One region of the Neobacillus sp. C211 genome, then DNA from elsewhere that is predicted to be linked to it. Evidence: riboswitches for the same ligand, from Rfam matches in the RefSeq annotation. Region 1 holds a riboswitch; the other holds the start of a gene.
What was found. Region 1 has a riboswitch for S-adenosylmethionine ahead of ACSU6B_RS03365 (methionine biosynthesis PLP-dependent protein). Riboswitches for the same ligand answer to the same signal wherever they lie in the genome.

Region 1 (16,057 bases):
GGATCTTCGGGGAGACTACAATGGCTTCATGTATGTTTTAGAAGGAAAAGGTCAGTTTGGAAAAAGTAAGACAGAGGCCGAAAAAGGCCAAGTGCTTCTGCTAGGAAAAGGCGAGGAGGGACAAACCAGTGAAGTTACTATTACCGCCAGGGAATCTCTTCGCTTGTTGTTATATGCAGGAAAACCACTGAATGAGCCAATCGTTGCGAGGGGACCTTTTGTCATGAACACCGAAGAAGAAATCCGCCAGGCCTATCGCGATTATATGGACGGGAAGTTTGCAGAATAAGATTACAAAAATAAGCACTTGGGATAAAAACGCCCAAGTGCTTAACTATTATCCTTTTACCTGTTTCTTACTGACTTCTACCCGGGCATTGCCCATGAATAAGATTGTAATCGCCGCAATCGCAATGGGAATCAATGTTAGTAAAAAGGTATGTGTGATTGAATCCGACATCGCATGAACAATTTTATCTAAAATAAAATCTGGAATTTTTGAGCGTTCACTCGCTTGGAAAATTTGGCGGGGATCGCCCATTTTAAAATCTCCTGCACCCTGCATGCCTTTAAACGCATCTTTCAATTTATCCGTAAACAAATAGTTTTGCAGGCTTCCAAAGATTGTTACCCCAAGTGTCATTCCAAATGACCGTAAAAATGAGTTTGTTGAGTTGGCTGTCCCGCGGTATTGCGGCTCCAAATTGTGCATAGAAGCAGTTGGTAATAAAGAAAAGGAAAAACCAACCCCGAAGCCAACCAAAATCATATAAATCGTCAGCAAGGAACGTGCTGTATCGACAGTCAAGGTACCCAGGAAATACATGCCAAGAACGTATGAAATAATCGAAACAATCATCAAATTGCGGTAGGAGGTTTTCGTCAAGAAAATACCGCCCACCGAACTCCCTGCAACAGACCCGAGCATCATTGGTGTTAAAATCAATCCAGCATTCTTAGCCGACCCACCATAAACCGCTTGAACGAAGATCGGGATAAACACGGTTAAAATAATAAACGTACCGCCGTATAAAAAGGACAAGATTTGCGAGGTGGCAAATAAGCGCCTTTTGAAGAGCCAAAGCGGTAAAATCGGTTCAGCAGCCTTTATTTCAGCAATGAAAAAGGCCACAAAAAAGACGAAGAAGCTTGCAAACAAAGCGATGATTGGAGTAGAATCCCAAGCATATTCTTTCCCGCCTAGCTCAAGGGCAAACATTAAGCTCACCACCGAAATGACCAGTGTTATCGCCCCAAGCCAATCAACCTTTTGCTTGGAATGCTGTAATGATTCATGATAAAAACGAACAATTAAATAAATCGATACAATACCAATTGGCACATTCACATAGAAAACCCAGTGCCAACTAATATAATCAGTTATGTAGGCCCCAAGTAACGGCCCTAAGACGCTGGATGCTCCGAAAACTGCCCCCAACAAACCGGTCATTTTCCCGCGGTTTTCAGGGGGGAAAATATCAAAAACAATCGTAAAAGCAATCGGCATCAGGGCTCCGCCGCCGATCCCCTGAATGGCACGGAAAATACTTAATTGAACAATGCTCTGGGCAATACCGCATAATGCCGAGCCAATCAGAAAGACGATGAGTCCAAAAATAAAAAAGCGTTTCCGTCCGTACATATCGGAAAGCTTACCGAAAATAGGCATTCCTGCCATTACCGCTACCATATAGGCAGAGGTGACCCATATAAATTTATCAAAGCCGCCGAGGTCTGCTACAATCGTAGCCATCGCCGTAGCTACAATGGTATTGTCCATAGCTGCCATTAAAATTGCTAACAGTAAACCAGCGACAACTGGTTTAAGATTCGTATCTTTTTTAATCATAAAATTTCCCCTTACTCTAGAAAATGATAAGTAATGAAACCGCTCCTTGTATGTGTTTTAAAATATTTAGGAAGATTACCAAAGCTAATGATAATCAAGTTAAACCAATTTTAAAAGGAAGGTTTTAGACTGTCAATTTTTATGTGAAAAGCATCTTGTACTCACAATGAAGCAAAGGGACTCAACTGCTGAGTCCCTTTGCTTAAATTTAACTTACCTTTGGAAAAACTCGACTTTTTCACCATCAGGTCCTTGCACAAAGAAATTACGATATCCGTTCGGAAGTGTCACGATCTCATCACTAATGAAAACTACGTTGACACCTTTTAAACGCGTGAATTCATCTTCTATATCGTCCACCAAAAAGGCAACGTGATTAACTTTCCCTTCAGTTGGAAGGTCGGGATTTCCACCATACACTAATTCTAATTCTGTTTCGTCTGACCCATTGAACCCAAGGAAGGCTAAATTTATCGTACCGTTGGCAATCGTAAATTGGTCTTTTAACTCCATCCCAACCACTTTTTGATAAAAAAGAAGTGAGGCATTAAGGTCATTTACCATTACGCCGACATGGTCCATTTTCTTTACTGCCATCTGGCTTCCCCCTTTATGTATCCTTTTTTAAGCTTTTAAAACATCATGGTCAACATAACGTTCACCGTTTATTTCACTAATAACATTAATCGCCACCTTGGCACCGTCACCAGCAGTAATAATGGTATGCATACTCACACCGGCAACTGTTCCTGCTGCCCAAATGCCGTCAATATTTGTTTTTCCAGCAGCATCTACGTCAAAAATAGTCTTGATTCTTGGCTCTGTACCTGGCTTTGTTTGTAAACCCGCTGTTTCAGCTAGATCAACAGACATGCCAGTGGCAAGGATAACATGTTTAGCCTCATATTCCCCTTGATCGGTTTCAACTTTAAAACCGCTTTCAGTTTTACTGATATTTGAAACTGTAGCTTGGACAATTTCTGCACCGAATTTGCTGGCTTGTTTCTTACCAGTTTCAACTAGGTCAGGTCCAGTAATTTCTGTAATACCATAATGGTTCTCAATCCAAGCACGCTTGGTCACACTTTTATCATTATCAATAACCAATGTTTTCTTACCAGCTTTAGCTGTAAATAGGGCTGCACTTGCCCCTGTAGGCCCAGCACCAACAATTAATACGTCAAACATATCAATAACCTCCATTTTTTAAAAAATTAAAGCTAGATTAAGCTTAGCGTAAATAGAAACTTATGTAAAATCAACTGCCCATCCTAGAAAATATTTCTTAATGGGCAGACCGTCAAACAACGATTAGTGCTGGCAGCAAAATAAAAAGAACCATCATTTCCTGCTTAGGATTGATGGTTCTTGAAGTTAAATTATCCATTTTTAAAAGGGGTTGGCATGCATTAAGAGTTAACGTTATTTAACTCTGTTTTATGTTCCTTAAGCGATGCTTGTTTTCGCGTATGAAGAAAGTAATAAAGAACAATACCCAAAAGAATGTAGAATGAACATAAGAAATAGAGCGAGCTATAATCCATTTTTGTGGCCGCTAAGCCTAAAAGAAACGAGCCTAATGCAATCCCAATATCATAGATTGATAGGAAAGTAGCTGTAGCTAACCCTCGTTTTCTAGGCGCAGCATCTTGAATGGCGATGGTTTGGAAGGTTGGAAAAAGTGTTCCCCAGCCTAAACCAATCATTCCTGCTGAAAGGAGAAAGCTGCCCGCGCTGCCGCTTTGACTTAAAATAAACATCCCAATGGCAAACAATACGATGGATGGATAGACAATCACATTGGGACCATGCTGGTCTAACCATTTTCCAGTAAAAGGTCTTGAAATCAATAAAACAATCGCATAGACGACAAAGAATAGACTAGAAATCTCGGTAAGGTGTATTTCAGTGGCAAATACAGATACGAAAGAAAGAAGCGCTGAATAAACGATGGCAAGAAAGCAGCCGACAATTGCGATAGGAATGGCGGAAACTTCGAAAAAATTTCGAAATGAAAACGCAGAATGGACGACCATGTGGTCTGCTTGCCCCATTTCTTTAACCTTTACGCTTAAACCTGTAATCAGGGCCCCAATCGCGACAATGACACTGACGATAAACAGGGTTTTTGCACCCCATTGCTGAATGGCCGTTAAGCCGATAAATGGCCCTAGCACCATAGCCATATTCGTCGACATAATGAAATAGCCCATACCTTCACCACGGCGTGAAGTCGGAATGAGATCCGCCACGATTGCCCCTGCAGCGGTTGTTGCCATGCCAAAACCAATTCCATGTAATAACCGAATGAAAAGAAAACCAATGATTGTTTTTGGAAAAAAGTATAAGAGGGAGGCGCCTGAGAAAATTATCAGTGCGGCAAGCAGCACCTTTTTATGACCAGCTTTTTCAAGCCATTGACCAGCCAGAGGACGGGAGATAATCGCAGAAAATAAAAAGACCGTTGTCATCAATCCCGCTTTTGATGCATTGCTATGGAACTCCTGTATCGCATAAATAGGAAGTGTGACGAGTAAAACATAAAAGGTTAAAAATAGAAAGAAGTTACTTAAAGAAATACTTATAAAACTTTTCGTCCATAATTTAGGTTTATTCATATGATCCGCTCCTTTTATAAAAGCTGTTGCAACCAGCTTTTTTGCAAATTTAAAAGCTCTTCCTGTGATGTTTCTGGAAAATGCTTCAATATTAACTGATTCGTTTCAAAGACTCTTCTTTCCCATTCGGGGAACATCTTTAACGCCACATCTGTTAATTGAATCAGTTTCTCACGTTTGTCTTTACCGGGGGCCTGAATTACGTATCCTTGCTTAACAAGCCGTTGAATGGTACGGGTCATTGGAGGTGCCTCAACAAATAAGTAATCACAAAGTTCTTTTTGGCTTAAATAGCCTTTGGTTTTTAAAACAAAAATGACAGACCATTGTGACCCGTATAACCCTAATGGTTTTAATGCTTCATTGAGTGTATTGGTAAGATGGCGTGATAGCTGATGCAGCGTATGGAATAATTCATGGCTATTCATTTATGTAGGTCACCTCAAAAATTACTAATTAGTTACCTAGGTAACTATAGTGGATTTGTTGGAATATGTCAAGAAAGGTTCACAGATTTAAGGCTGTAAATCCGGTTCGCGGAATTAAATACCAAGTTCGCGGAATTATGTTTTGGTTTGGCGGAATCCCAAACAAGTTTGGCGGAATTCAATCCGCTTTTGGCGGAATAACGACAAGAGGTGCTCACGGAAAAAGAAAAATTCCGCGGAATGACGAACTTCCGCGGAATCTCATATAAAATCCTTATCTTAACACATTAAAATATCTAGCTTCCGGATGGGCAAATACGATGGCAGAAACAGATGCTTCTGGCTCCATCATACAGCCATCTGTTAATTGGATGCCGATCTCCTCCGGTTGAATCAACTTAAACAGCTTCTTTTGATCTTCTAGTTCTGGACACGCTGGGTAGCCAAACGAGAAACGTTGTCCTTGATATTTAGCGGAAAACCTGTCTTGCATTGTAAAATCCAGTGGATCTGGGAAGCCCCAACGGTCACGCATTTGGCGGTGAATTAATTCAGCGAAGCCTTCCGCCGTTTCAAGTGCCATTGATTGAAGTGCATGGCACTCCAAAAAGCGTCCTTCCGCTTTAAATTGTTCTGCCTTTTCACGAATTCCTCTACCAGCCGTGACGGTGAAGAAGCCGACATAGTCCTTTTCACCGCTATCAACTGACTTTAGAAAATCAGCTAAGCAAAGACCTGGTGCTGATTCCTGACGTGGGAAGTCGAAGGTTTCCAAAATTTGATCAGGATTTTCCGGATGATAAATAATGACCTTATTCCCATCGGAATGCGCTGGGAAAAATTGGTAAACAGCGGCAGGCGTAATCCAATTGTTTGCACTAGCATTTGCTAGTAATTGATCCACCACTTCTTTTACCTTAACAGCCTTTTCATCCTTCTCAGCTAGTAACTTCGCGATTTTCCCTTTTACACCGAGATGGTGGCCAATCAACATTTGCATATTGATATATGGTTCGATATGAGAAAGTGAATACGATTTAAGGATATGTCGCTTTGTATCCATTGGCGTAAATACAGGAGCCTTTGTCGATACCGCTGGCTTCGGTTTTACGGCAACGGAAACAGTGGATGGACGTTCATACTCTCTCGGCACATTTAAAGAGGCTAGCTTTTCATTTTTCTCAAGCATTAATTTCTGAACTTCCTCTTCCGAATTCAATTGATTCGCAAGGGCTAAACCATTCATTGCATCCTTTGCATAAAGGACAAGGCCGTCATATTCTTTGGCAATCTTCGTATCTGTGAATTTCCGAGAAAGTGCCGCACCGCCAACGAGGATAGGTACAGCAATACCGGAATCCTTCATATCCTGTGCTGTTAACACCATTTGCTGCGCAGATTTCACCAGCAAACCCGATAAACCAACCATGTCTGGTTTTTCTCTAAGAATGGCTTGAACCAAGTCAGTTGGATTCACCTTAATCCCAAGGTCGATTACTTCATAGCCATTATTGCTGAGAATAATATCGACGAGGTTTTTACCGATATCATGCACATCGCCTTTTACGGTAGCTAAAATGATTTTCCCTTTTGTAGCAGACACATCGCCTTTTTCCATATGAGGTTCTAAATGCGAAACGGCTGCTTTCATTACTTCAGCACTCTGGAGCACCTCAGCAACGATGAGCTGGTTGTCGTTAAAGAGTCGGCCAACCTCTTTCATCCCGTCCATTAATGGTCCATTAATAATATCAAGCGGGGCAGGATACGTTTCAAGCGCTAGGTCTAGATCCGGCAGCAAGCCTTCTTTTGTACCTTCAACCACATAATAGGCGAGTCTCTCTTCTAAGGTCATATTTGGAACGGTTGTTTTCGGTTCTTTCTTTTTGCCGCGGTAAAATTCAGTGAATGTAGCGAGCGACTCATCTGTTGTATCAAACAAGAGGGCCTCTGCTAATTGAACTTCTTCTTTTGAAATAGATGCAAACCGTTCTAGTTTTTCTGTATTAACAATAGCATAATCAAGTCCAGCCTGGGTGCAGTGATAAAGGAAGACAGAGTTTAGAATTTCTCTACCGACAGGAGGGAGCCCGAAGGAGACATTACTAATTCCAAGAATCGTTTGTACTTCCGGGAGTTGCTCCTTGATTAACCGGATGCCTTCTACTGTAGCCTTGGCGGAACCAATATATTGTTCATCACCTGTACCAACTGGAAAAACGAGCGGATCAAAAATGAGATCCTGCGGCTTCAGATGATATTTGTTCACTAATAAATCATGTGACCTTTTGGCAATTTTTAGCTTTTGCTGCGCAGTTACTCCCATACCTTCCTCATCAATGGTGCCTACAACGACAGCAGCACCATAGCGATGGATTAATGGGACAACTGCTTCAAATCGTTCTTCACCATCTTCAAGGTTAATCGAATTGATAATTGCTTTTCCTTGTGAATATTTAAGTGCTCTCTCGATGACCTTTTCGTCGGTTGAATCAATCACAAGGGGAGCCTTTACTTTCTTGACGACTTCTTTAATGAAGTTTTCCATATCAACCATTTCTTCACGATCAGGGTCGGCGAGGCAAAGATCAATTACATGCGCGCCGCCTTTGACTTGGGCTCGTGCAATCTCTGACGCTTCCTCAAATTTCCCTTCGGTGATTAACCGTTTGAATTTGCGAGAGCCAATGACATTGGTCCGTTCACCGACCATAATCGGTCTTAACGTCGGATCGTCATAGATGAATGGCTCGATACCCGAAACCATATGAACAGTAGATGTTTTGACTTCCCTTGGTTGATATTGTTTCATTGCCTCGGCAATAGCCTTAATGTGGTCTGGCGTGGTACCACAGCAGCCGCCAACAATATTAAGCCAGCCATGGGCGGCAAAATCAGACAGCTTTTTGGCTAAAGTCTCTGGTGTTTCATGATAATGACCTTCTTCATCAGGCAAACCTGCATTTGGATAACAGCTGACTGCCGTCGACGCCAGATTTGCTAATGAGCGGACATGGTCCTGCATGAATTCTGGCCCTGTTGCACAGTTAAGTCCCACAGCAACGGGATTCATATGTTCAACGGAAATAAAAAACGATTCAATTGACTGCCCTGCGAGCGTTGTACCCATTGGCTCGATCGTCCCTGAAATAAACAGCGGCAGAGTTTTACCGGTTTTTTCAAACGCTCTTTCAATCCCAACAAATCCTGCTTTTACATTCAGCATATCTTGACTTGTTTCTAGGAGGAGTAAATCCACACCGCCATCAATTAAGCCGATTGCTTGTTCTTCATAGGATGCTGCAAGTTCATCGAAGGTCGTGCCGCCTGTTACACTTAATGTTTTTGTGGTCGGGCCCATCGAGCCTGCCACATAGCGCGGCCATTCATCGGTTGTAAGTTTGTAGGCTTCTTTAACGGCAAGAAAGGCAGCGATTTTATTAATCTCATAGGCTTTAAACCCTAAATCATATTCATCCAGAACAAGGCTGGTCGCCCCAAATGTATTGGTTTCAATAATATCTGCCCCAGCCTCTAGGTATTCACGATGAATATTGGCAATGACAGAGGGGGCGGTTAACACTAGGTTTTCGTTACAGCCTTCATACTGCTCGCCGCCAAAATCTTCCGCTGTAAGATTTGCTTCCTGGATCATGGTACCCATTGCCCCGTCCATCACGAGGATTCGTTTTTTGAGTTGTTCAGTAAATGGTGTTTTCGGCATAGGTGCTCCTCCTCAATTCACTAGCACGCTGACGGGTATATAACGCCAATTCAGCAGTTAATTCATAGCGTAAAAATGGTGTAATTAAATAAATACCGTTAAATAAATCTAAAGCTGTATCAATTAGTGACTTGGTAATGGCAATTCCTTCTTTAGCAGCTTGAATCGGATCATCACCCAACTGGGCCATCCGGGTGCGGATAGAATCCGCAATTTTGATTCCAGGTACTTCATTATGAAGGAACTCAGCGTTTTTACTGCTAGTAAGCGGCATTAAGCCAATGTAGATTGGTGCATCAAGTTGTTTTGTATGTTCATAGACTTCGAGTAATTTTTCCTCTGAAAAAACCGGTTGGGAGATAAAGTAATCTGCCCCATAATGAACTTTTTTTTCAAGTCTCTTCACGGCTTTTTCCAGTGAGCGGACATTGGGATTAAAGGCTGCCGCAATGCTAAAGTCTGTCTTTTGTCCCAGATCTTTCCCTGAAAAAGACAATCCTTCATTCAACTGCTTAATCATTTGAATAAGTTCAAAGGAGGAGACATCGTAAACAGATGATGCACCTGGAAAATCGCCAACTCTTGCAGGATCACCGGTAATAGCAAGAACATCATTCATCCCAAGCGTATGCAGACCCATTAAATGCGATTGCAAGCCGATAATATTGCGGTCACGGCACGCAATATGAATGAGCGGACGCATTCCTAATTCCTGTTTCACTAAATAGCCCAGCGATTCGTTGGAAATTCGGACCGTTGCTAGTGAATTATCAGCTAAGGTAATCGAATCGATTCCCGCTTCTTTTAAGGCTTTAGCTCCTTGGAAAAACTTTGTTGTATCTAGTTTTCTAGGTGGATCTAATTCAACGATAACCGATGGTCTCTCTTTCACGAGTTCCTGCAGGGGAGTAAACTCCCTTTTTGGCGCAAGAGATTCAACGATTATCTTCTTTGGCTCTAATTTTACTACTTTTTCAGTAATTGGAACACTATTCTTTAGTTCAGAAGCATATGCTTTGATATGTTCAGGTGTGGTACCACAGCAGCCCCCAAGCAACCGAATCCCTTGATTTCGGAACGCTTTAGCTGAGTTCCGAAAATAATCTGGATCCCCTTCATAATGAAACTTTCCGTCTGTATAAGTTGGAAGGCTGGCATTTGGATAGGCAGAAAGATAGGCATGCTTCGGAATTTCAATCTGTTCAAGTGCTAGCAGCATATGATGGGGGCCTAGTCGGCAATTAAGACCAACGACATCCGCCCCAAGTCCTTCAAGTCTTTTTAAGGCGTCATTTACTGGCGTCCGATCCTGTAAAAATCCAGGCTCCTGAAGGGAAACTTGTGCAATAATCGGAATCTTCGTTTCCTTCCTCGCAATGGTTAGAATGGTTTCAAGTTCTTCTAGGTCGTAAAAGGTTTCAAGTAATATTCCATCCACCCCTTCGAGAAGGAGGCAATAAAGCTGTTCACGAAAGCTTCGTTTTATTTCTTCTATTGTAATAGAGTTCGTTTTAATCCCGCGGTTTCCACCCATTGTTCCAAGCACATAAGCGTTATTTTGAGCTGCCTGTTTGGCGTGACGGACTGCGGCACTATTAATCTCTTTAACTGAATCTTCTAATCCATAGCGCTGCAATTTTAAATAGTTAGCAGCATAGGAATTGGTTTGGATGACATCCGCTCCGGCGTCAATGTATGCCTGATGGATATTTTGGATTTGTTCCGGCTGAGATAAATTCAACTCCTCAGAGCATGAATCGACTCCGTAGGAATAAAGCAGAGTACCCATCGCTCCGTCAGCTATTAAAATTTGATTTTTTAATTTTTCTAAAAGACTCATGATGTTTCTCCTCGTTGAAAGACCAACTGACTTTGTTCAACCTGCTTAAATGCCTGTGAAAAATCCTTCATTAAATCATCAGGATTTTCAAGTCCGACCGATAAGCGAACAAGACTATTTGTAATCCCGCGCTTCTCTCGCTCTTCCTGAGGCATGGCTGCATGGGACATTTTTGCTGGATAGGATAGAATCGATTCTACCGCTCCGAGACTGACAGCAAATACAGGAATTTTTACATTGGCAAGAAAGGTGCGAAGTGCATCTTCATTAGCCAATTCAAACGATAAGACCGCTCCTGGACCAGCTGCTTGCGCTTTTTGAATTTGATATTGTGGGTGAGTTTCCAACCCTGGGTAATGAACCTTTTCAACAAGCGGATGCGCATCTAAAAATTCAGCTAGTTTAATAGCCGATTTTTGTGATTGTTCTAGTCGGACGTGCAGCGTTTTGATCCCTCTTAAAACGAGCCATGCATCTTGAACACCTAAGATCGCCCCAAACCCATTTTGCAAAAAGCCTAATCTTTTCGCCAAGTCTTCGTCCTTGACGACAGCAAGTCCGGCAACGACATCACTATGGCCCGATAAAAATTTCGTCGCACTATGGAGCACGACATCGGCTCCTAACTCCAATGGCCGTTGGTGGGAAGGGGTAAGGAAGGTGTTATCGACAAATGTTAACGCGCCCGTTTCCTTAGCTAAATTGCTAATTGCCTTAATGTCAGTCACTTTCATTAATGGATTCGATGGTGTTTCCACATAAAATGCTTTTGTATTTGCCTGAATGGCTTGTTTTACTTCATCTAAATTCGTCATATCGACGAAGGTATGTTCAATTCCGAGCCGCGTGAGGACCTCTGTGACCATCCGAAATGTACCGCCGTAGACATCTTCCGTAATGACAATATGATCACCTGCAGATAGCAGGAGAAATGCCGTGGAAATGGCGGCCATGCCGGATGCAAAGGCAAAGCCTTTTAACCCGCCTTCAAGTTCAGCAATGACATCTTCAAGTGCTTCCCTTGTCGGATTTAAACTGCGGCCATAATCGTACTTGCCAAACTGATCGAAATCAGATTGGTGAAAAGTGGATGCATGCTGTATGGGTACACTAACCGCTCCTGTTGTAGGATCAATTTTGTGCTTATTATGAAGGAGCCTGGTTTCAAATGTGTATTCTTCGTGTGCCATTATGCAATCACTCCTTCTTGAACATGGGCAAAAGCTTTTTCCAAATCTTGAATTATATCTTGTGAATCCTCAAGTCCAACGGAGAAACGCAATAAACGATTGCAGACGCCGGATTGAATTCGGATTTCTTCAGGAATATCCGCATGGGTTTGCGTTGCTGGATAAGTGATAAAGCTTTCCGTTCCACCTAAACTTTCCGCAAAGCTGATTAGATTTAAGCCTTGTAAAAATGGATTAACCCAAGCTTCATCTTTAATTCTGAAAGATACCATTCCACCGCGTCCCGGGTAAAGGACATCAGTAACTGCATCATGCCCCGAAAGAAATTCAACGATATTCCTTGCATTTTTTTCATGTCTTTCCATGCGAAGGGACAATGTTTTCATACCACGCATTAGTAACCAAGAATCAAACGGGCTCAGTACCGCTCCGGCACCGTTATGATGAAAGGCTAATGCTTCACAAAGCTCTTTCCCCTTTGCGACGACAAGACCGGCAAGGACATCATTATGTCCTCCTAGGTATTTCGTTGCACTGTGGATGACAATGTCCGCGCCAAGGGTAATCGGCTGTTGTAATAATGGAGTATAGAAAGTGTTGTCCACTATTAATAATAATCCGTGCTGTTTTGCAATTTTTGAAACAGCGGCAATATCGGATTCCTGCATAAGTGGATTGGTTGGTGTCTCAAGGAAGATAGCCTTTGTTTGAGGCGTAATTTTCTTTTCAATCTCTTCCGGACAACAGGTATTGACATACTGACTATTCAAGCCCCATTTTTTATAACCTTTTTCTAATAAGCGGTATGTACCGCCATATAAATCTTCACTAACCAACCATTCATCACCAGCTTCAAATAAAGAGAGAATGGTTAAAATCGCTGCCATCCCTGAACTGCAGGCAAATCCTTGATCACCGCATTCTAAATCAGCAATTGTTTTTTCTAAGAGCTGGCGCGTAGGATTTCCGGTTCGGGTATAGTCAAACCCAGTTGATTGGCCAATTCCCTCGTGGCGGAAGGCCGTTGAAAAGTATACAGGCGGATTTACGGTTCCAGTTGCTGTTTCACTCCGATTTCCAATTTGGGCAAGTTTCGTATCAATTTTGTACATAATGCACTCTCCTTGTTTTATAAAAATAAAAAAAGTCTTCTATAAGAAGAAGACTTTTGTCGGCACGACCACAATGTCATTCTTCTTATCTTGCAAATTAGCAGCTAATTTGCAGGACTTAGCACCTTTTCAATGAATGAAGCCATTGATGGTTGCTGAGGCGTCGTAGGGCCATTCCCTCAACCTCTCTTGATAAGAATCAAATATTTAGACTATTTATAAAATTTACTACAACTTAGCGGTGGTGTCAATTTATTTTATTAAAAATGAGTTAATAGTTAAGTGTTGTTCGTAATAAAGCACTTACCAAAAGTATTAGGTGATTGCCCTTGTTCTTTACAAAGAACAAAATGTTTACTATAATGATATTTAAGAGAGGAGTGAAATTTATTTTAGGAGGCCTATTATGTTAGGAAAAAAAATTCAAAAATTAAGGAAAGAGAAAAACCTTACCTTATCTCAATTAGCTGAGAAAACATCTATCTCAAAATCTTACTTAAGTCAAATCGAAAGAAATATCCAGAGTAACCCTTCAATTGAAATTTTGGGTAAAATAGCCAAAATACTAGATGTAGACATACAAACACTTTTAAGCCAAGATACCACAAAATCTGATACAAATGATAATGGCAAGGGGAATGTAAAAAATTGGAATATCTTTATAGATATTGCACTAGAATCCGGATTGATAAATGAGAAAGACTTAATTGAGTTAAGAAACGCCCTACAAAAAGGCAAAAAATAGTTATAACAATTAGACAAAATATATAGAGGTGAAAATATGAAGGTCCTTGTAACTGGTGGGTATGGCTTTATAGGTTCCTTTGTTGCTGAAAGATTTTTTAAGGAAGGTGATGAAGTCTACATTATTGATAACCTTTCTACAGGAAATAAGGATAATGTGAAGTTCAAACATAAATTTTATCAATTAAACGTAGAAGACCAAACGTGTGAGGGTGTATTCCAATCTAATCGATTTGATGTAGTTATTCATCTGGCAGCACAAGTAAATGTCGGAACATCAATGGTGAACCCATACCTAGATTCACAATCAAACATCCTAGGGTTGACAAATATACTTCAATTATCAACCAAATATGGAGTGGAAAAGGTAGTATTTGCTTCTTCAGCAGCCGTTTATGGTCTTAATGGTGATATTCCATTGAAAGAAGATGCTTTATGTGATCCTCTATCACTATACGGAATCAATAAATGGGTAGGGGAACTATACTGCAAAAAGTGGACTGAAATGTTTGGTGTTGATACACTTTGTTACCGCTTTTCAAATGTTTTTGGTCCTAAGCAAGGAACAGTCGGTGAAGGTGGAGTCATTTCCATTTTTATTAATAATGTTTTAGAAGGGCAGCCACTGCAGGTTTTTGGTGACGGAGAGCAAACTAGGGACTTTATATATGTAGAAGATGTTGCATATGCCATTTATCGCGGCGTTGAATATGATCTCAAAGGGGTTTATAATTTATCAACTAATACAGAGACAAGTGTGAACGATTTTATTTATACTCTCGGAAATTTGGAAGATATAAAAGAAGTAATCTATAAAGAGCCAAAGCAAGGTGATATCAAATTTTCCAGGTTGGAAAATAAAAAGATTAAACAGGACCTGGAGTGGGAACCACTTCATAATTTTCAGTCTGGTTTAGAGAAAACTTATGACTGGTTTGAAAATAATAGGAGTAAAAAAAGGACAACAACAGTCGGTCAAAATCAAAATGGATTACGAAAATCAGAACATTCATACAACATCTTGAAAATTTAGTTATTGTTGCACAAGCCAATTTTGTAAGATGTTATTGGAAAATGTTTTAAGTCTAGCAGACGATCGATCCTTCTAAATTGTAAGTGCCTCCTTTCTGTTTGGGTGAAGCGTTAGTAAGGTATTATTAACATCCATTGTACACGAGCTTAATTACCTAATTATGGGATAATATTGTTGATTTGTTCATTATAATGAACTATAATTAATTATATAAAGAATTAATTGAGGGATTGTAAGGAGAGAATTATGATTAGAAGGAGTACAACTATATATATTTCAGCCATTATTTTTATTGTAGGCCTTCTTTTTTTATTTAAAAATGAGCATCAAGTCGTTACAAGGACTGGCACTGGCCAAAACGAATATGTGAATGTGGATGAATTTGGAGCTAACGGTGATGATTTGAAAGACGATTCACGATCCATTCAAGAAGCAATAAATTACAGCCATGAAACAAAAATTGGAAAAGTAAAGTTACTTGGAAATAAGAGTTATATTCTAAAGAAAGGATTAGTTTTAAAAGAGGGTGTTGAATTGGAATTTGGTCAAAATACTAGGTTAAGAATAGAAGGGAACTTTCAAGCAATTGATGTGAAAAAAAATGCGTCAATATCAAATGGAGTTCTTGAAATAATAGATGCTAACTTTGATTCAGATGTTATTTACTTAGACGGTATTCAAAAATTTTGGTCATGGGATAGAACTCAAATCAAAAATGTTACACTCTTAAACACCAGCGGCTCACATAGGGGTACAGGTCTTCATCTTTATGCTGGTGGCCCAGGTCAATTCATTTGTTTTGTTAATTTTACTGATATTAGAATTGCAGGATTTCATACCGGTGTTAAATTGGAAGCTGAAAAACCAAAGGATAGTAATAAATATAGCTTTATTAACGGCAATCGATTTATTAATCTAACCTTGGATGACTGTATAAGCTGTATTGATATTAATAGCTCGATGAGTGTTCCAAATGAAAGTTCTGGTAATGATTTTAATGGGCTTCAAATTCAAGTCTCTAAATTAACTAAAGAAGTAATAACAGTAAGTGGCTCTGATAATAAATTTGAAGGTTTAATATGGGACGCTCATATAGTAAAGGGCAATAATCCAATAATAGAATTTTCAAAAGAGTCTATGAGAAATAGTTTATATTCGAATATAGGATCAAACTATATTAGGGATAAAGGAGTACATAATTATTATTCTACTCCAGAAGAAGACACGATGAATTCAAGGTAGAATCCAACACTTTTTTGTTAATTTGCACCTTTGTGTTCGTTATAAAGAGTAATTAGAGGGATGAATGTATTGCTAACGATGGAGCGGGATGTTTCAGTTCTCTCATGACTGATTCAAATGGTAAAAACTGAGTAATAAAAATATTAGTTTTGGAGGTCACCATGGACGAAAGAATAGATCTAAAAAAGTTCCTTCGCATTATTAGAAAGAGAATAGTAACCATCATTCTTACAGTAATATGTGTATCTCTTTTGACTGTTGGTTTATCCCTATTTTT
Region 2 (16,057 bases), on a different contig from region 1:
CAACAAATTTATGAAGTTGTCGAAGGGCTTGACGGCATTGCGTGTAGCCTTGCTACTAAGCGTGCCACATCTGCAGAATTAGACCAACTTGATTATTTGGTGGATGAACAAGAAAAAGCATTAGAATTAGGCGATCTACTGTTATGGACGGACCTTGATGAGCAATTTCACCAAACCATTGTTGATTTAGCTCAAAATCCGCGTCTAAGAGGGATTATGGATAGTCAAACTGATCAACTATATCGTGCCCGATTATATACGATTAAGCTTCGACCTAAACCAACACCCTCCATAATGGATCACAAAGCCATCGTTACTATTATGCGAACAGGTGAACCGGAAGCAGCTCGTATGATGCTACAATCCCATCGATATAGATCTCGTAATGAAATTTTAGAGGCTATACGCACTATGTCAATATCATCCATTTAGGTAGTCACAATATAGGTAATCTCTCCCTAGTTAAAAATACAATTTTAAAAAATAAAAAAGGCTGAAGAGATTTCAAGAAATCCTCTACAGCCTTTTTTATAAATTTTAATTCTTCTATTTAACATAATTGACTAGCTTACCGATATTCTCTACTTCAACAGATACGACGTCTCCTGATTTCATTGGACAACTACCAGCAGGTGAACCAGTAGCTAAAACATCACCTGGCTCCAGTGTCATAACCTTTGAAATCCAACTGATTAGGAAAGGAATCGATAGTGACATCTGATTAGTGTTACCATCTTGTACTACTTTGCCGTTCAAAGAAGTAACTATTCTTAAATTAGTTGGGTCTATACCAGTCACGATGCACGGACCCAATGGTCCAAAAGTGTCAAAACCCTTTCCGCGTGTAAACTGGGGATCGGCTTTTGTTAGATCTCTCGCAGTCACATCATTAAATACAGTGCAGCCAAAAACATAATCCAATGCCTCGTCTTCTTTTATATTTTTTCCGCGTTTACCAATAACAAGTGCCACTTCCCCTTCCATTTCTACTTGCTTGGTTAAATCACTGGAAGGAAGAATGATTTCCCCTTGATTTGGAATCAAGGAAGAAGCAGGTTTTAAAAACAAAAATGGTTCTTTGAGATTTGCCTTTCCCCCAGTTTCTTTGGCATGTGCAGCGTATGTCCAGCCGAAATTGATCACTTTTGAGGGGGAAACGGGCTCTAAAATTTTCACATCATTATATTTAACTTTTACACCATCAAATTTTAGTTCATTGTTTTGAATTTCAGTAAAATTACTGGTTAATTGTAAAATTTCATCATTTTCAACAATTCCGTAATATATTTTATCGTTATTATTTTGATAACGAACAATTGTTTGAGATCTTTGAAGTACCTGCATTACCACACCAGACCAGCTCCATTTATAGGTTAAAAGCCTTTGTTTGTCATATCCACAAGGGTACCTTTTATAGACTATTTACTTGATGAATCGTACTTGCTTACTAATTAATTCAAATTGTTCGTCCTTCTTTTTATTGAACTCCACTTTATTTTCTTCAAAGATGTTATTTCCGTCTGCGTCAATGGAAACAATGAGTGGACCAAATTCATTTACTTCGCATACCCAAAGAGATTCAGGCATTCCAAGGTCTTTCCAATGGACTTCCTTAATCTGCTCCACCTTTGTTGCGGCATAAACCGCATTTCCGGCTGGAAAGACAAGATGCAGCGCTTTATGAGTCTTGCATCCTTCTTCAGTGTTTTTTCCCATCCCGCCTTTTCCAACAATGAGTTTAACACCTGTTTCTTCGATAAATTCCTTTTCAAACTTTTCCATTCTCATACTGGTTGTTGGACCTATAGAAATAATCTCGTACTCTTCATTTCCATGGTCTCTAACAATGGGACCCGCGTGGAAAATGGCTTTACCATTTAAATCAACAGGTAATGGAATTTTTTCCTCAATGAGTCTTCTGTGCGCAACATCCCTGCAAGTAACTAATGTACCAGTTAGGTAGATAATATCTCCTATTCTTATATCCTTAAGATCTTCATCTTTTATAGGTGTGGTTAATACTTTCTTACTCATAGTGTTGCCCCCTCGTGAGTATTAATTTCATAGTTTAAATTACTGTCAAAGGTAATCTTCCCTCTTCTATGGGACCAGCATCCTGTATTAACCGCAACCCCAATAGTAGAAGGATGCCTTGCTGTATTCACAACATTTACACCCATGACTGACTTAGATCCCTTAAGTCCCTGAGGTCCGAGGCCAATAGCATTGATACCATCCTCAAGAAGCTTTTCCATTTTTGCAGCGTTTTCATTTTCATTTTGACTTCCAACAGGTCTCATAAGCGCTAATTTTGAATTTAAAGCGGCTGTTTCAACAGAAGTACCGACTCCAACACCTACTAATAGAGGAGGACATGCGTTGAGTCCATAACTTGTCATACGGTCAAGGACAAACTTTACAACGCCTTCATAGCCTTCACCAGGCATAAGAACAGTTGAAACTCCAGGAAGGGTACATCCGCCTCCTGCCATATAAGTATAAATTTCCACTTTGTCACTGTCTTCTTCAATTTCCCAGAAGATACTAGGAGTACCATTTCCGATATTCTTTCCTGTATTGTATTCATCGAATGTCTCTACCGAATTGTGACGCAAAGGGGTTTCTTTGGTTGATTTATATACACTTTCTCTTAGAATTCTATCCAATTGCCCAATTAATGGGAAGTTCTGTCCACACTTTACAAAAAATTGAAGAACACCTGTATCCTGGCATGAAGGTCTCTTTAACTCAAAAGCTAGTTTTTGGTTATCAAACATAGTTTTGTAAATGATTTTTGCAAGAGGATTATTTTCCCCTTCACTAAGTTCTTTCAGTTTATTTTCCACATCATCAGGAAGTTTATAGCTGACAAGGGATACAAACTTTGCCATTAGATCAGTCATCTTTGTTATTTGTTGCGTTTTTTCCATAACAATACTCATAATAATAACTCTCCTTTTTATTCTTTTTTCCCAACCGTATAGTTAAGTGTTTGTGGGAAGATCTTCTATATTTATTATTTATCAACGTATACATTAATGTCAATGAAAATTTAATGGAAATATTATAGTTACCATTACACAAGATATAAAGGAAGATAAAACCCTTTAAATTTGTTGAATTTATGACAAAATACAATTTTTTATATAAAATAACTAATAATCTGAAAATAGGATATTGACATCAATGTATACATTAATTGATAATTGGTGTAAGGGTTTTCAACTGAAAATCACACACATCATCAATAATGGAAGGAGGTTAATGAAAGCTTTATCATGTATTTCTTATAGCAATCATCTAATTGGATTATACTTGCAACAAGATGCGACTAAGATATTGACCAACAATACGTTTGAATGGACATCTTTTAAATAGGGGGGAACTTTATGAGTGTTAACATGAAAGAATTAAAGGCATTTACGAAAAAAACCAATACACGTTATGTGATTTTGACCATTTTATTCATTACGACCGCAATCAATTATATTGACCGTTCAGCACTAAGTGTAGCTGCACCTGTGATGTCCAAAGAGCTACAACTGGATGCGGTTTCATTGGGTATAGCTTTCTCAGCATTCAACTGGGCCTATGCCTTTTTGCAAATCCCGGGCGGCTGGATGCTCGATCGATTTGGAGCACGTGTTGTTTATGGGGTTGGGTTGTTCGTATGGTCACTGTTTACCTTTTTTCAAGGATGGACTAGTGGTTTTCTGATGTTATTCATCTTAAGATTTATCGTCGGGATAGCAGAAGCTCCTTCGTTTCCCGGGAATAGCAGGTTAACTGCCATGTGGTTTCCTCAAAATGAACGTGGCAGGGCCGTCTCGGTCTATAATTCTGCCCAATATTTTGGACTTGCTTTGTTTACCCCTATACTCGCATTTCTTTTACAGAAATTTGGATGGCATATGATTTTTTATGTTGCTGGATTGGCCGGAATTGTAGCGTCATTCTTTTGGTTTAAACATATTCACGAACCGAAAAAACACCCAAAAGCAAATCAAGCTGAAATTGACTATATTCTGGAAGGTGGCGGCTTGGCGAATGCAGGGGATAAACCGATAAAAATCAGGTGGGCTCATGCAAAACTACTTTTGACCAACCGACAAATGATTGGAATCTATATTGCACAGTTTTGCCTCAATACCATTGTTTGGTTCTTCTTGACTTGGTTCCCTACCTACCTTGTGCAAGAAAAACATATGTCCATGCTCAAGGTTGGCTTTATGGCTTCACTCCCGTATGCAGGTGCCTTTTTAGGTGGAATTGTCGGTGGATATATATCCGACTGGTTGTTAAAGCGTGGAAAGTCACTTGGTGTAGCACGTAAAACACCAATAATAATCGGATTCTTGTTTTCAAGTATTATTGTTCTCGCTAACTATACTTCATCAGCAGCACTCATCATGCTTATCATGTCGGTAGCCTTTTTCGCCAAAGGGATGGCAGGTGCAACATGGACGCTTGTTGGCGATATGTCTCCAAAAGAAATCATTGGACTAAGCGGTGGAATATTTAATACATCAGGTAACTTGGCTGGTATCGTAATCCCTATTGTAGTTGGATATATTTTAAGTACTACGCATTCCTTCAGTGCTGCATTATTCTTTATTGGAGCAGTCTTGATCATTGGAGCATTATCTTATATCTTTATCGTGAATAAAGTAGAGCGGATCGAATTACCAGCAGAATTAATGGAGTAAAAACCAGCTCTAAAAAATGTACATGCTTCATGGAAATTAAATTTGAAAAAGAAGGCTAGCCTATATATTAAATGGTTAGCCTTTCTTCATTTCAGGATTTATTTCTATAGCTGTAACGCTTCATATTTTTCAGCACTTATATTCAAAAGCTTTGAGGCGTAGGAATAATAACTATATTAGAAATATTCAAAACACTATTGACAACTTGTTAATAGGAGACTAAAATCTAATTTATTACTTTAAATGAATAATACGTTCTCTTATCAAGAGTGGCAGAGGGACTGGCCCGATGACGCCCAGCAACCGTTCCGTTTGGAATTGGTGCTAAATCCTGCAAAACAATTTATTGTTTTGAAAGATAAGAGAGGAGTAGTCCCTTAATTTGTGATGAAACCTCTCTTTTCTGGAGAGGTTTTTTATTTTTATATAAAAACAAACCTTTCCAATCGGAGTAATGGAGTATTGATAAGAATCTAAAAGGGGGAGCTTTAATCATGAAAAGAAATATCTTTAAAAGTACACTCGTATCAGCGTTAGCAGCAACACTCTTACTCACAGGCTGTGCTTCTGAGGGAGAAAAAAAACAAGCAAGCGCTCATAAAAAGGTTTCACTTGAAGGTGTATCTGAAAAGTTTACAAGTGGTGATCCGTTAAAAATCAAGGTTATCCGTAAAATTGGCGGTGATGATCATACTGCCCAATTCTTAGCAGGTGCAAAAGAAGAGGGAGAAGCCTTAGGTTTTCAAGTGGACGTGTTTACCGCAAATGGTGATACAGCTAAGTTCCATGATGCGATTAATCAGGCATTAGACCAGGATTATGATGGATTTATCATCTCTCATGGTGACGATGATGCGACTGTTAATGATGTAAAAAAGATAGTTGAAAAAGGAAAAAGTGTAGTTACATTTGACTCCAATCCAAATATTGCGAAGCTTGATGGAGTAACGCTTACTTCACAGGATGATGAAGCCTTAGCAACTTTAGCCCTTGATCAACTAGTAAAGAATACAAAGGGTAAAGCAAATATTGCCTACCTATGGGTCGACGGTTTCCCTGCAATGGTTAGACGTAATAAGGTTTATCAAGAAGTCCTTTCAAAAAATCCTGAAATTAAAGAAGTGGAACGCTTTGGTGTGGCTGCGGCAGATACAAGTGTACAAACACAAAACGCAGTTGCAGCCATGTTAAATAAATATCCAAAGGGCAAACTGGATGCCATATTTGCTACTTGGGATGCTTTTGCAATCGGTGCAGCACGAGCTTTGAAAGAAGCGGGACGTGAAGAAGTGAAGATTTATGGAATCGATGTTTCCAATGCGGATCTGCAAGAAATTCAAAGAAAAGGCAGCGCTTGGAAATACACAGCAGCTGTCGATCCGAAACTTATCGGTGCTGTTGATATGAGAATACTTGCGAAAAAGCTTGCAGGTGAAGAAACACCACAGACTTTTGATTTAGATGCTTCACTTGTTTCACAAGAAAATCTTCTCAAAGCAAAAGAGCCTGTAAACATGGTTAATCTGGCAAAAATTATCCCAGGCTGGGGTCAATCGACGGCATTTGAGGAAGAGTGGATAAAGACGTTAAAGAAGCATTATAAAGAATAGTCGGTATACAACTAGACACTCTCTTTTTCAATAGATGAAGAGAGTGTTTGCTTACGGGGGATGATTTTGATGAGATCAACATTGGAGATGAAAAACATCTCAATAGAGTTTCCTGGTGTGAAGGCATTGAATCAGGTCGACTTTTCGATGAAAACGGGAGAAATTCAAGCTTTGATTGGGGCAAATGGGGCAGGGAAATCAACGTTAATGAAGGTTCTCGCGGGTGCTTATGACCACTATACCGGTGAAATAAGCTTAGATGAGAAAAACCTGAGGATTCGTTCTCCGAAAAATGCACAGGACGCAGGAATACAAATCGTTTATCAAGAAGTAGATACGGCTCTCATTCCGTATTTAACCGTCGCCGAAAATATTATGCTCCTCGATACAGTCCATAACATGGGGAAAAAGCAATGGATGAAATGGAAAAACCTTCATCAAAGAGCGGATGAAATACTATCAAGTATGAACATTATGCTTCCGACGAAGAAGCTAGTAAGTGAGTTAACGTTAGCGGAAAAACAAATGATCTTAATCGCTAGGGCTGTTTCAAATCAATGTAAGTTTCTTATTTTAGACGAGCCGACAGCACCATTGAGTCATACTGAAACGACGGAACTATTCCGGATTGTCCGTGATTTAAAAAAGCAAAATGTAGGTGTTATCTTTATTTCCCATCGCCTGCCAGAAATTTTTGGAGTCTGTGATGAAGTAACTGTGATGAGAAACGGTGAACTTGTTGCAAAAGAGGCAGTTACTAATACGACCATCAACAAAGTGGTGGAGCATATGCTGGGTCAAAGATTAGAGGAACAGTTCCCAGAGAAGAATACGTCTATTGGAAGCACGGTCCTTGAGGTAAAAGGACTTTCAGATAGAGGGAAGATTAAAGATTTACATATTCATGTTAAAGCAGGAGAAATCATTGGAATTGCCGGGCTTGTTGGTGCTGGAAAAACAGAATTGTGTAAGGCGTTATTTGGCTCTGAGAAATTAACGGGGGGAGACATCTTTCTTCATGGCAATAAACTAAAATTAAAGAGTCCCTATCAAGCGGTTAAAAAGGGAATTGCTTTAGTTCCAGAAGAACGGAGGAAGGAAGGAATCCTAGTTCTTGAATCAGTAGAAACCAATTTAACAGCTGCTAATTTAGGTGAATTTTCAAAGAGATTAAGCTTTTTAGATCGAAAAAAAGAAAAAGAAACGGCAAAGCAGTTGATCCATCGCCTCGGAATTAAAACACCTTCAGAAGATACCAAGGTACAGAATCTTTCCGGAGGGAATCAGCAAAAGGTCGCAATCGGAAAGTGGCTCGTAGCTGAAGCAGATGTATATATTTTTGACGAACCAACCAAAGGCGTCGATGTTGGCGCAAAGAAGGATATCTTTGAGTTAATCGCTGAACTAGCGAACCGGGGTAAAGCGATTATTTATGCTTCTTCAGAGCTTTCGGAGATTATTGGGATTACTGATCGAGTCTATGTTTTATACGACGGCAGGTCCGTAAAGGAAATTGAAACGAGAGAAACGAACGAAGAAGAACTATTATTTTATTCAACAGGGGGCAGGTAAAATGGAGGCAAATATTGCAGCAAAGAATCAGGAAGCCCCGGCAAAAAAAGTCTTTGAGTTATTTCGCTTTTTATATAAATATGGGACGATTATTACGATTCTTGCACTTATTATTATTTTTTCAGTGGCTAATCCTACTTTTATTCAGGGCAGTAATATCATCAATATCTTACGTTCGATCTCCATTGTAACGATTATCGCCATCGGTATTACGATTTCATTGTCTGTCGATGGTTTTGATTTATCGGTGGGATCGGTCGCTTCCTTATCAAACGCCATTGTCATTTCGATGTTTGTTTGGTTTTCACAAAACACATTGGTGGCGGTCATTTCTGCGATTGCTGCATCATTAGTAGTAGGTGCATTAAACTCATTCATGATTGTGAAAATGAGAATTCCAGATATGCTGATGACACTCGCTACGATGTTTATTATTCAAGGGACAGCATTGACGTATACAAAAGGGGCCACTGTTTCACAAAACATGGTTATGCCTGATGGCTCGATGGCATCGGGTCTGATCAGTCCTTTTTTTGCAAAAATCGGAGAAGTGCCGTGGATTATTATCATTATGGCTGTGACCGTGATCCTCGTGCATATCTTTTTGAACTATACAAAGCATGGTCGATATATGTATGTGATCGGTGGTAACAAAGAAGCGGCGAGACTATCAGGTATCGCAGTTAATAAATATAAAGTGGCAGCGTATTTGCTTTCGGCTCTGTTTGCCTCCATTGGCGGGATTGTGCTCGCTTCAAGGGTTTTGACATCAGAAATTAACTCTGGTGCTCCCTATTTAATGGATTCAGTTGCCGCCGCCTATATTGGATTTTCAGTCCTTGGGGCTGGAAAGGCCAACGCGTTTGGAACATTTGTTGGAGCCGTCCTGATCGGGATTCTCCAAAACGGACTCGTGATGATGTCCGTCCCATATTATGCGATGGATATTGTTAAAGGCACCGTTTTAGCCTTTGCATTAGCGATTACGTATTATAAACAAAAATAATTGAACTATGATAAACCTATCCATTTTGCGGATAGGTTTATTTTTTTGAAAAACCAGAATAAAATCTACAAATATAAGTAAGTTTTGAGGAACAATATTTAGAGATAGGAGGGATCTTAATGGAACATTATGAAGCATTTCTGAGAAGTAAGAATTGGGTAGATACCGATTTAGATTCAAGGTATATAAATGTTAATCATCCCTATGCTATCTTAATTTCTGAGAATGAAGGGCAAATTACCTTAAGAGGTAACACTGGGTTTGATAATGGGCAAAATGGCGAGGAGATTTTTACGTTTAACTCATTGAAAGAGCTCCAAGAATGGTTTGAAAACAATATAGGGGAGTAACAAGAAAAAGCAGCCAGGGAAGACCCCTGGCTGCTTTTTGTCGAGAAATGTCGTTTCATTTTTCTGAAAATTCAATTGACTAGAGTTTAAAAGTATAGTAATTTATATATAACAACATATAACGTTATATAAAGTTGTATATTGTTTAAAAGAATTTACTAGTGTTCATTCACTAAAATATTTTATCAGGGAGGCAACAAAATGACGACTGAATTAGTAATTGACGTGAAAAATCAAGTGCAACAAGCATTAGCAGAGGTAGAAAAAAGAAATATTTCCAATGTTTTCTTTGTAGCATGCGGAGGATCATCTGCCATTATGTATCCAAGCAAGTATGTAATTGACCGTGAAGCAAAGGTTCTTGATGCCCATCTTTTTAGTGCAAATGAATTTATCCATCGCAATCATGCAAAACTTGGAAGTAATTCCCTGGTTATTTTGTGCTCGCACTCAGGAACAACACCTGAAACAGTAGAAGCAGCAAAATTTGCTAGAGCAAAAGGTGCGTTAACTGTTTCTTTAACAAATGTGGAAGCGTCACCATTAGCGCTAGCTTCAGATGTCGTGCTGAAGTATCAATGGGGCGAAAAAGCAAGCGCTTTCACAACCAATTATTCAGTACTATATCAACTAGTGTTTGGTGTACTAAAAGTTGTTGAAAATAACGAAAAAGCTAGTTTAGTAGAAGAAAGTCTTGAGAACTTACAAAATGTTTACGAAAAAGCTGCTGCACTATACCAAACAAAGGCAGAGGCTTTTGGTCAACAGTATAAAGATGAAAAAATTATTTATACAATGGCAAGCGGAGCAAATTATGGTGTTGCCTACTCTTATGCAATTTGTATCCTCATGGAAATGCAATGGGTTCACTCACACGCCATTCACGCCGGAGAATACTTCCACGGGCCATTTGAAATTATTGATGAAGAAACACCTTTTATTATCCTGCTAGGCTTGGACGAAACAAGACATTTAGAAGAAAGAGCATTAGAATTCTCTAAGCGTTATGGCAAGAAGTTGGTTGTCCTTGATGCAAAAGACTTTGATTTCACTGGGGTTGCAGAGGAAGTACAAGGATACATTGCCCCATTAGTTTTAAATTACGTATTAAGAAAATATGCGGATCAGTTAGCAGAAGCACGAAATCATCCGCTATCAAAAAGAAGATATATGTGGACAGTGGAATACTAAACCAAGATGAAATAACAAATATACTGCAATAATCATAGATATGTATTCCTTTCTGGAGGGGAAGCTTAATGAAGAAGTTATTAATTTTAAGTATTATTTCTATCCTTTTTCTATCGTTTTTTGCTGGCTGTTCTAAGAGCTCTAGTTCAACAAATGGAAAAGATGTGGTTGAACTTAAATTCTTCCACCGCTGGCCGAATCAACCTAAAAAGCAATATTTTGAAAAGGCAGTAAAAGAGTTTGAGAAGGCCCATCCCAATATTAAAATTAAAACGGAAGCCGTCTTGAACGATTCTTATAAAGAAAAAATTCGTGTTGTCTTAGGATCAAGCACCCCTCCAGATGTTTACTTTTCTTGGAGCGGAGAGTTTGCCTATAACTTTGCACGTCAGGGACAATCGCTTGATTTAACTAATTATGTAAATGAAGATAAAGCGTGGTCAGATCAAATCATTGCCTCCCAGTTCAATGCCTTCACTTTAGATGGTAAGATTTATGGGATTCCGTGGTCAACTGACGGCAAGGCCTTCTTTTACAATAAGAAAATTTTCAAGGATTTAAATCTTGAAGTTCCAACCACTTGGTCCGAACTAATTGATGTCTCTAAAAAGGTAAAGGCCGCAGGACTTACGCCAATTACATTTGGAAGTAAAGCACCGTGGACGATTTCCCACTATATAGGAACATTGAATCAATTGATGGTGCCACAGGATGTTCTTGATAAAGATTATGATCCCAAAAATCCTGAAGGTGATTACTCGCATCCAGGTTATGTGAAAGCATTAGAGAAATTCATGGAACTGAAGCCGTACTTCAATAAAGGAGTTAATTCTGTAGACCATGAATATTCACGGGAGTTATTTAACAGTGGAAAAGCAGCGATCGGCTTCTTCCAGCTTGCAGAAATCGGGCTTATTGAACCATCTTTAAAAGAGGATTTAGGTGTGTTTAACGTACCAGGTGTGGAAGGTGGAGAAGGAAATGCCAACTCCATCACAGCAGCACCTGAAGGAATCATGATTTCTTCGAAAACAAAACATCCGAAGGAAGCAATGGAATTTGTCAAATTCTTAACTTCGAAGGAAAAAGGTACAGAGCAGTTAAAAGAAGTAAGTGAATATAGTGCGGTTAAAGGAACAACAACTGATGAGAATGCTTCCAAGCTTCAACAGGATGCTATCAATTTAATTGTTAATGCTGAACAAACGTACTTATGGTTTGATACAGCTGTTGATATTAAAATAGTTGATGCTTATTTAAATGGAACACAGCTAATGTTGGACGGCAAGAAAAGTCCAGAAGATGTAATGAAGGATGTCAGAGCAGCAGCAAAAGAAGTTAAGGCGTCTGCAAAAAAATAGGAAGCCAGAAAAGGTGGTTGCAAGTTGACCACCTTTTTTCCAAAGATACGCCTGTTAAAAAAAGGGGAGTTATTATGCAAAATACAAACAAGTGGTTACCATACCTATATATTGCACCTTGCTTAATCTTTATGGCCCTTTTTGTTTACTATCCAATTGTTGAAAACTTTTTTTATAGTTTCTATGATTTCTCTGCTTTTTCGGTAGAAAAAACATTTGTTGGCTTTGAAAATTTTCTTAATCTTTTTAAAGATGAAGTTTTTTATATAGCTTTAAAAAATAATCTCTGGTATGCAGTGATCTCGATTATTTTTCAGGTATTTGGCGGACTTATTCTAGCGGCTATACTTGAAGATCCGCTAACACGATTCATTAGTGGATTGTTCCGTACCGTATTTTTCCTTCCAGTTGTCATCTCGATGACTGTCATCGCTTTACTGTTTACATTTGTTTATAACCCGGATATCGGAATTTTAAATGGGCTATTAAATATGTTAGGACTTGAGAATTTAACTAGGGCTTGGCTAGGAGAATCTGAAACCGCTATCTTCGCTGTTATTGCGGTGTCACAGTGGCAAAGTATTGGTTACATTATGATGTTATTTATTATCGCGATTCAAAATATCCCCCAAGAATTGTATGAGGCAGCAGAGATTGATGGGGCAGGGAAAATTCGTAAATTCTTTTCAATCACCGTTCCACAAGTAAAAGAGATGTTCTTCGTTACGACTCTTATTACCTTAACCGGTGCATTTACCGTCTTTAATGAACCGTATATTTTGACAGGCGGCGGACCTGGTAATTCTAGTGAGGTTTTAGGAACATTACTCTACCATTCAGCTTTCGGTAAAGACCAAATGGGTTATGCTTCGGCAGTTGCCACTGTGATTTTAATCATTACCTTAATTGTTTCCTTGGTTCAGCTGAAACTATTTAAAACAGGAAAGGATGTTTAGAGTGGAGACAAGCAAAGTAATGGACTACCATCATTCGATCCCAATCACAAAGAAAAATAGGAAGCAAAAGAATGTTGTTAAAAGTCTGCCAATTTTTACAATCCTGATCTTGTATTTTGTAGTGATTGCTTATCCGCTTTTTTGGATGGTAATTAACTCATTTAAGTCCACTCCAGAGATTTTCTCCAGCAGCTGGGCTTTACCAAAAGAATGGCTGTTTTCCAATTATACAGAGGCATGGAACACAGGGATTTCTGGATATTTTGTTAATAGTTTAATTGTTACAGCGACTACCTGCTTCCTAACAGTATTAATAAGTGCACTCGGAGCCTACAGTTTATCTAGGTTTGAATTTAAAGGGAAGAATATCCTATTAGTTTTCTGTATGGGAGGAATGATGCTCTCCCCACAAGTTAGTTTAGTCCCGCTATACAAGCTCATCCAATTATTAGGAATTCATGATACGTATTTTGCAATGATCTTTCCCTATGTTGCTTACCGAATTCCAATCACCATCCTTCTGATCAGAGCTGCTTTTCTAGAGGTACCGAAAGAATTAGAGGAGTCTGCCTTTTTGGACGGATGTAATACATGGACCATTTTTACAAAAATCTTTGTACCTTTAAATAAACCGATATTACTAACTGCGGTTGTGTTAACAGCATATTTTACTTGGAACGAGTTTATGTTTGCGTTAATCTTTGTTGATTCTGATGCACTAAAAACCATCCCTGCTGGATTGATGCAATTTCGGGATGCCCTTCAAACCAATTGGGGAGTTCTGATGGCTGGCTTAATGATTTCAGCCCTGCCGATCATTCTCTTATTTATGTTTATGCAGAAGTATTTTATTAGAGGTTTATCATCAGGTAGTGTTAAAGGATAAGAAGGAGTGGGGAAATATGGAAATTATTGGAATAGGCGATAATGTTGTTGATATTTACCAGGATCGTAATGAAATGTTTCCAGGTGGAAATGCTTTAAATGTTGCTGTTTTAGCTAAACAAAGTGGTGCGGAGTCAGCGGCATTTATAGGTATTGTTGGAACGGATGTAGAAGGGGATCATATTCTAGATTCTTTAAACAAGAACTTAATAGATACTAGTCATGTTCGAAGAGCGGTTGGGGAAAGTGGAAAGGCTTATGTTGATCTAAATGTGGAAGGGGACCGAATCTTTATTAAATCAAATAAAGGCGGTGTTCAGGCTAAACTAAAGCTTAATTTATCAGTCGATGACTATGAATACATCAAAGCGTTTGATGTGGTACATACCAGTATATATAGTCATTTAGAGGAAGAATTGCCATTGCTTAAACAACATTTACCCGTTTCCTATGATTTCTCTAATCATTTTACAACAGAATTATTAGAAAAGGTTTGCCCTCATATCCAGTTTGCGTTTATTTCAGGAAGTGATTTTACAGAAGTTGAACTAGAAGAGCTCTTCCTTAAAATACATGGACTTGGAACGCCGTTTATCATTATCACTAGAGGTTCTAAGGGCGTAATTATGTCTCATCATAACAAACGATACAAACAGGGAATTGAAGAAGCAAAAGTGATTGATACCTTAGGTGCAGGGGATTCTTTCATTGCTGGTTTTTTAACCAACCACTTTAATGGGTTTACCATAGAGGAATCTTTGAAAGCAGCGGCACAGATTGCTGCAAGAACATGTGAAGTGAACGGTGCATTTGGGTTTGGCAGACAATTAACTTTCTAAAAACAAAAGGAATGAAATGGATACCCATTCATTCCTTTTACTTTTAAGTTGTTATGGTAAGGGCAATCAATTGGGTTTGTGTTTTGAAATTTGAAATATGAATTGGAACTCCTGTTTCATCGTAAACGGTTTTATCAATATTAAAAAGTGTTTCACCAATTTCGCAGTCCAAATGTTCCGCTTCAAATTTTGAAGCAGGAGTAACTGTAATTATTTTTTTGCTTTTTCCAGAATTAATATTGATGTGGTAAATGTTTTTCAAAACTTCATAGGTTGATGCATGTTCTGTGAATCGTGCAGTCAAATCAGGAAAGCGTTCTAACGAGTAATGGGCGATATCTAGTGTAAAAGGCTGTTGATCGATTGACATGATCCGGACCAACTTTAAGACAGGTGAATCAATGGCGATTTGAAGTGCTTCGGCAATTTCCGGAGTAGCTTTCATTTCTTCACAGGCAAGAATACGCTTAGAAGGATTCTTGCCAATTTGTTTACTAAAATCTGAGAATCCATCAATAGAAACCAATTCTCGGGCAATTTTGGTTCGCGTTACAAAAGTTCCTTTCCCTTGCTTTCGCTCTAAAAAACCCTCATCTGCTAAATCCTGAATCGCTCTTCTTACAGTTATGCGGCTAACGCCATATAACTCACATAATTCCGTTTCATTCGGAAGTCTTTCCCCCGATTTATAAACTCCTTGATCAATGGCCTCCTTCAGTATTTGTTTTAATTGGTCATATAAAGGTGTTGAAATTGAATTGTTTAATTTCATCGACAAAATTCCTTTCGATACAATAGGTCATTATATAATATTTTATAATAAGTTTACATATGTTGTATAGAAATGATTGATAACATTTATCATATTTATAAAATATTGGTTTTTTTCCTATTCCGTTAACAGGAAATCTTGCAAACTGCAAGTCAACTTTGATTAAACGTTTGTTTTAATTTAAACTAAGTAAAAATGAAGAATTGTGTGTGGTGAGATAAATGGAAAAACCAGTAGAACAAACATATGAAGTTATGGAGGTCTGCTTATTAGCGGGGAAAATCATGCTTCAAAGCGGCGGGGAGACCTATCGGGTAGAAGATACGATGATGCGTATTGCCGCAGCCTTTGGTATAGAAAGTACTCATAGCTACGTAACTCCAACAGGAATTATTTTTTCAGCAGAAGGAACAGAGCCAACTAAGACCAAGCTTATTAGAATATCGGAGCGGTCAACAGACTTGAAAAAAGTCTCTATGGTGAATAGCATTTCAAGGAAAATTACAGGTGGAGAGGTCAATCTAAAAGAAGCTTTGGAAGATCTAAAGGAAATTGACTCCCTTAATTTAACGTTTCCCTTTAGGGTCCAAGTGGCCGCAGCGTCACTCGCCAGCGGTTGTTTTATGATTATGTTTGAGGGAGGCTGGAATGATTTTATTCCAGCGATGATTTCAGGCGGAATGGGTTATCTAAGCTTTGTATATTTTCATCGCTTTGTCCCAATCAAGTTTTTCTCGGAGTTTTTAGCATCGTTCGTAATTGGATTGCTTTCATTTTTATTTGTGAAAATTGGAGTCGGTCAGCAATTA

Region 2: linked by a shared signal. The riboswitch ahead of ACSU6B_RS11670 (sugar ABC transporter substrate-binding protein) and the one ahead of ACSU6B_RS03365 (methionine biosynthesis PLP-dependent protein) in region 1 are both predicted to bind S-adenosylmethionine.

The regions. Positions count from the first base shown of each region.
Region 1 is NZ_JBPXRO010000002.1:294,265-310,321, forward strand. Features, by position in the region: gene ACSU6B_RS03315 (pirin family protein) at 1-289, shown strand, start outside; gene ACSU6B_RS03320 (MDR family MFS transporter) at 338-1,849, opposite strand; gene ACSU6B_RS03325 (VOC family protein) at 2,063-2,446, opposite strand; gene ACSU6B_RS03330 (NAD(P)/FAD-dependent oxidoreductase) at 2,474-3,037, opposite strand; gene ACSU6B_RS03335 (MFS transporter) at 3,259-4,467, opposite strand; gene ACSU6B_RS03340 (MarR family winged helix-turn-helix transcriptional regulator) at 4,482-4,895, opposite strand; gene ACSU6B_RS03345 (hypothetical protein) at 4,961-5,164, shown strand; gene metH (methionine synthase) at 5,170-8,619, opposite strand; gene ACSU6B_RS03355 (bifunctional homocysteine S-methyltransferase/methylenetetrahydrofolate reductase) at 8,597-10,459, opposite strand; gene metC (cystathionine beta-lyase) at 10,456-11,649, opposite strand; gene ACSU6B_RS03365 (methionine biosynthesis PLP-dependent protein) at 11,649-12,761, opposite strand; SAM riboswitch class I at 12,844-12,960, opposite strand; gene ACSU6B_RS03370 (helix-turn-helix domain-containing protein) at 13,168-13,506, shown strand; gene ACSU6B_RS03375 (NAD-dependent epimerase/dehydratase family protein) at 13,543-14,538, shown strand; gene ACSU6B_RS03380 (glycosyl hydrolase family 28-related protein) at 14,785-15,780, shown strand; gene ACSU6B_RS03385 (YveK family protein) at 15,942-16,057, shown strand, end outside.
Region 2 is NZ_JBPXRO010000010.1:104,225-120,281, reverse strand. Features, by position in the region: gene ACSU6B_RS11695 (GntR family transcriptional regulator) at 1-432, shown strand, start outside; gene ACSU6B_RS11690 (fumarylacetoacetate hydrolase family protein) at 547-1,344, opposite strand; gene ttdB (L(+)-tartrate dehydratase subunit beta) at 1,423-2,034, opposite strand; gene ttdA (L(+)-tartrate dehydratase subunit alpha) at 2,031-2,942, opposite strand; gene ACSU6B_RS11675 (MFS transporter) at 3,390-4,706, shown strand; SAM riboswitch class I at 4,964-5,071, shown strand; gene ACSU6B_RS11670 (sugar ABC transporter substrate-binding protein) at 5,201-6,316, shown strand; gene ACSU6B_RS11665 (sugar ABC transporter ATP-binding protein) at 6,386-7,888, shown strand; gene ACSU6B_RS11660 (ABC transporter permease) at 7,890-8,894, shown strand; gene ACSU6B_RS11655 (hypothetical protein) at 9,014-9,244, shown strand; gene ACSU6B_RS11650 (SIS domain-containing protein) at 9,446-10,435, shown strand; gene ACSU6B_RS11645 (ABC transporter substrate-binding protein) at 10,504-11,796, shown strand; gene ACSU6B_RS11640 (carbohydrate ABC transporter permease) at 11,871-12,752, shown strand; gene ACSU6B_RS11635 (carbohydrate ABC transporter permease) at 12,745-13,638, shown strand; gene ACSU6B_RS11630 (PfkB family carbohydrate kinase) at 13,655-14,476, shown strand; gene ACSU6B_RS11625 (UTRA domain-containing protein) at 14,520-15,248, opposite strand; gene ACSU6B_RS11620 (threonine/serine exporter family protein) at 15,470-16,057, shown strand, end outside.